2 regions of the Carboxydothermus pertinax genome follow, and region 2 is predicted to be linked to the other one. Evidence: riboswitches for the same ligand, from Rfam matches in the RefSeq annotation. Region 2 holds a riboswitch; the other holds the start of a gene.

Region 1 (2,460 bases), on a different contig from region 2:
TTATCTTGCTGATCGGGTAGCGTTTTTCTTTCAGGATAACATGCATCCCTTACTGGTGAAAGATAAGGTAGTGGAAAAAATAGTTTCTGGTAAGAATATTCTTTTCGACCCAGAGATAGTAGATGTGTTTTTAGTGGTTGCAGAAACTGAGGACTTTTGGCTTACTTTAGGGGATGGGGATATTCTAAATCAATCCTTAAATATACATCCAGGCCAGCACAGGTGGTTAGAAATTGATGAAGTGATAAGTATTGCGCAACTTTTTGCTAAAATCATCGACCATAAATCTCACTTTACATTTTACCATTCGCAGCTTATAGCGGAAGTGGCAAAGTTTGCCGGAGAAATTTTTGGCTTTAACTTGGAAGAGAGAAAAGCTTTAGAAGTAGCTGGACTTTTACATGACTTGGGAAAACTTACGGTGCCCGAAGAAATATTGGAAAAACCTGCGGCACTTAGTCGGGAAGAGTTTAGCGTAATAAAACAGCATACTTTTTATACCTATTACTGGTTAATAGACGTTTTCCTGAGGAGATTGTCCGCACCGCTGCTTTTCATCACGAGAAACTTGACGGTAGTGGTTATCCCTTTAAGAAAAAAGGTGAAGAAATTTCTCTACAAGAACGGCTTTTAGGTGTAGTTGACATGTTTGTAGCTCTAACTGAAGACCGCCCCTACCGGAAGGGGTTAAAATACCGGGAGGTTAAAGAGATTTTATTTAACGAGGTTCTGGCCAACAGAATTGACCGAGAGTGTGTTAAAATACTTTTGGATAGTTATCCGGAGATTGTTACTCGAATGCAAAGGGTTCTGGAAACGGAGGTAGGATAACTGACCTTTACAAAAAGGTCACAATATCGAGAGCTATTCTCTGGCCTATCTACAAAAAATTTGAGCTAAGTAATTGACAAATAGTTTTATCCTTTATAGAATTAATTTCAAGTAAATAGCGAATAACGAAACACTCTTATCGAGAGCGGCGGAGGGACTGGCCCTATGAAGCCCGGCAACCGGCCTTTTTGGCAAAGGTGCCAAATCCTGCAGGAGGATAATCCTGAGAGATAAGAGGAGGAAACCAAAGCCTCTTCTTGTCGGAAGAGGTTTTTTTATTTAAACACCAAAATCAGGGAGGTTCTTTTTTTAGGCGTTTAGACGCAAATATCAGACCCGTCCCTAAAGTAGGCGGAAAGAAAGGAGAGATTGTAGTGAAATTTGCGACAAAAGCGCTTCACGCCGGACAAAAACCGGACAGGGAAACCAGAGCTCGGGCGGTTCCCATCTATCAAACTACCTCTTACGTATTTGAAAGCACCGAGCATGCTGCAGCATTATTTAATTTGGAAGGTGGCGGTTACATTTATACCCGCATTGACAACCCGACCACCGAAGTTTTGGAAAACCGCATTGCGGCTCTCGAAGGAGGTATTGGAGCTTTAGCGGTTGCTTCCGGTCAGGCGGCCATCACCTTTGCCCTTTTGAATCTTGCTTCTGCCGGGGATGAAATTGTTGCTTCTTCCAATCTTTACGGTGGAACTTATACCCTGTTAGCCAATACTTTTAAATCCTTTGGCATAAATGTCAAGTTTACCGAAACTGTTGAAGTGGAATCCTTTGAAAAATTAATCACCCCTAAAACCCGGGCCCTTTATGTGGAAACCATCGGCAATCCCGGACTTACCATTCCTGACTTTGAAGCTCTATCCGAGCTTGCCCAGAGCTATAAAATACCGCTGGTGGTAGACAATACCTTTGCTACCCCTTACCTCTTTCGGCCTCTTGAACATGGGGCTAACATAGTTATTCACTCCCTTACCAAATTTATCGGGGGCCACGGGGTGGCGATTGGCGGAATCATTGTCGATGGCGGAAATTTTGACTGGGAAGCAGGGGGTTTTACCCAGTTTACCACTCCTGATCCCGCCTATCACGGCATGATTTATACCGAAAAGTTTGGGGCCGCGGCGTACATTGCCAGGGCCCGCACCCAGTTTTTGCGGGATATTGGCGCATCCCTTTCTCCTTTTAATGCGTTTTTGATACTACTTGGAGTAGAAACTTTGGAACTCAGAATGAAGAAACATTCGGAAAATGCCCTTAAAATTGCTGAGTACTTAAAAGGGCACCCGAAAGTTACCTTTGTCAATTACCCGGGCCTTAGCGACCACCCTCACTATAACCGGGCCCAGAAATACTTTAAAAACGGATTTGGAGCAATGCTTACTTTTGGAGTAAAAGGTGGACGCGAAGCCGGGAAAAAAGTAATAGAAGGGGTAAAAATTTTCTCCCATCTCGCCAATGTGGGGGATGCTAAGTCTTTAATCATTCATCCGGCATCTACTACCCACAGCCAGTTAAACAGTGAAGAACTTTTAAAGGCCGGAGTAACAGAAGATTTAATTCGTTTGTCCATTGGCATTGAAGACGTGGATGATTTTAATCCAGGATTTAGATAATGCTTTA
Region 2 (2,460 bases):
AATTTTTTCTTTTCCTTTGGCTTGTTTTTCGCCTCCTTTGCAGTAAACGTAATAGCGGTATTTAGTGCGGTTGGGGCGATTTCCGGAGAATTAGAAGCCTGGCTTTTACAGCCGCTACTGGTACGCCCCATAAAAAAATGGGAGGTATTTTTGGGAAAATTTCTTGGCTATGGTCTTTTGGGCATGGTTGCGGCAATGGTTTTAATCTTTGCACTGGTAGCCGAGTTTTACGTTATTACAGGTTTTATCCCCCAAAATGTCTGGCTTGCAGGACTTATCTTAAGCGGCATGCCGCTTATTTTAACGGCGGTGACGTTGACCGGGTCGGTACGGCTGTCGCCGGTGGCTAACGGTTTTTTTGCTTTTACCCTGTATATGGCCTCGCTGGTTGGAGGGATGATGGAACAGGTGGCAAGCTTCTTTCCCGGACAAACGAAAATTTTGCAAGAAATCGGTCTTTTAACCAGTATTATCCTTCCTACCGACGCTATTTACCGCAAAGGGGTGTCGTATATTTTTTCTGGAGTTAGCAACTTTGCCGGACCTTTAGCCTTATTTGGCAGCGCCAATCCCCCAAGCTTATACTTTATCGGCTATACGCTTCTTTACCTGGTGGGAGTGGTAATTCTAGGAATAAATCTTTTTAATAAACGGGAGGCAGCATAGAAAATTTAAAAAATTAAAACTTTTTCAAAGGGGCTTGACAGGTGGTAGTTTCGAATTTAAAATCAAACTCAGTTTATATGAACTAAATAGCGGCGATGACATAGATCGCCTCTTATCAAGAGTGGCGGAGGGACTGGCCCGATGAAGCCCGGCAACCGGCCAAATATTTGGCAATGGTGCCAATTCCTGCGGATGATATTCCGGGAGATAAGAGGAGGAGTAAAAACCCTCTTCTATCCGGAAGAGGGTTATTTTTTTGCAAAAGAGGTGGTAATAGTGATTATTATTAAAAACTTAAGCATCACTTATTCCGGTAAAAGAGATTTAACGGCAGTAGATAACGTCAATTTAGAAATAAAAAAAGGTGAAATCTTTGGCATCATCGGTTTATCCGGTGCAGGAAAATCGTCATTGTTACGGGCAATAAACGGTCTTGTCCGACCTACGGCCGGAGAAGTTTGGGTGGACGGAGTGGAGATTACCGGCCTTAAGGCTAAAGAGCTTTTAAACTTACGCCAGAAAATCGGAATGATCTTTCAGCATTTTAACCTCTTGGATTCCCGTACCGTTTTTGGAAATGTGGCCTTTCCTTTAGAGATAGGGGGTTATCCAAAAGATCAGATTAAAAAACGGGTTATGGAAGTCCTGGAGCTGGTGGGGCTTTTGGATAAAGCGGATAGCTATCCAAGAGAACTTTCCGGCGGACAAAAACAACGGGTGGGGATTGCCCGGGCGATTGCCGCAAACCCGAAAATTCTTCTCTGTGATGAACCCACTTCTGCTTTGGATCCGCAAACTACGGGGCAGATTTTAAAGTTGTTGAGCGAAATTAACCAAAAACTTGGGATTACTATAGTTATTATTACCCATGAAATGCGGGTGATTACCGAAATCTGTGACCGGGTGGCAGTAATGGACAACGGACGGGTGGTAGAAGAAGGGAGAGTTACCGACGTCTTTTTAAACCCCTGGCATCCTATTACCAAAGAGTTTGTCAATACCGTAATAAGTCGTGATTTACCTGAAGAGGTTCTGCTTCAAGCCCGGGATAAAAGAGTTGACCGGGAAGTACTTTTGCTTCGGTTTGCCGGCAATACCGCCGGTGAGCCGGTGGTGTCCAGGATAATTAAAGAAACGGGCGTGGATTTAAGTATTCTTTATGGCAATATCGGTCATTTAAAAGAGGTTCCCTATGGAGTTTTAGCGGTAGAAATTTTTGGTGATGAAAGGAAAAGAGCCCGGGTACGGCAAATTTTAACCGAGCTTTCGGTAAAAATGGAGGTGGTGTAGAAGTGGGATTTTGGCCGGAAATATTAAAGGCTACGTATGAAACTCTTTACATGACAGGGCTAGCCCTTTTTTTTGCAGCGGTAATCGGTATTCCCTTGGGAGTTTTCTTAAATGTTGTTTCAAGCGGTGGGATAATGCCTAGACCTGTAGTTTATAATTTTTTGGGTTCAATAGTAAATGTCTTGCGCTCGGCGCCTTTTGTAATCCTGATGCTGGCGGTTACTCCTATAACCCGCCTCATTGCTGGAACGTCTATCGGTAGCAGTGCAGCGATAGTACCTTTAACGATTGGGGCGGCTCCCTTTGTTGCCCGGTTAATTGAGGCCAATCTCCGGGAAATTGATCCCGGGGTTGTGGAAGCTGCCCGGGCCATGGGGGCTAATACGCGCCAGATTATTTTTAAAGTTCTCCTGCCTGAAGCGCGTAGCGGGATTATCTTAAGCCTGACCAATACGGCTATAGCTATTATTGGTTATTCGGCCATGGCCGGAGCCATTGGTGGCG

What was found. A riboswitch is a leader RNA that binds a small molecule or an ion and turns the genes downstream of it on or off. The one in region 2 is predicted to bind S-adenosylmethionine.
Region 1: it holds a riboswitch for S-adenosylmethionine, as region 2 does, so the genes downstream of both, cpu_RS04075 (O-acetylhomoserine aminocarboxypropyltransferase/cysteine synthase family protein) here and cpu_RS09015 (methionine ABC transporter ATP-binding protein) in region 2, are expected to answer to the same signal.

The regions. Positions count from the first base shown of each region.
Region 1 covers NZ_BDJK01000011.1:2,916-5,375, reverse strand. Annotated here, with positions in the region: gene cpu_RS04080 (HD-GYP domain-containing protein) at 1-634, shown strand, start outside; gene cpu_RS13910 (HD-GYP domain-containing protein) at 535-831, shown strand; SAM riboswitch class I at 965-1,068, shown strand; partial or broken gene cpu_RS04075 (O-acetylhomoserine aminocarboxypropyltransferase/cysteine synthase family protein) at 1,206-2,460, shown strand, end outside.
Region 2 covers NZ_BDJK01000036.1:44,846-47,305, reverse strand. Annotated here, with positions in the region: gene cpu_RS09020 (ABC transporter permease subunit) at 1-666, shown strand, start outside; SAM riboswitch class I at 776-880, shown strand; gene cpu_RS09015 (methionine ABC transporter ATP-binding protein) at 943-1,956, shown strand; gene cpu_RS09010 (methionine ABC transporter permease) at 1,959-2,460, shown strand, end outside.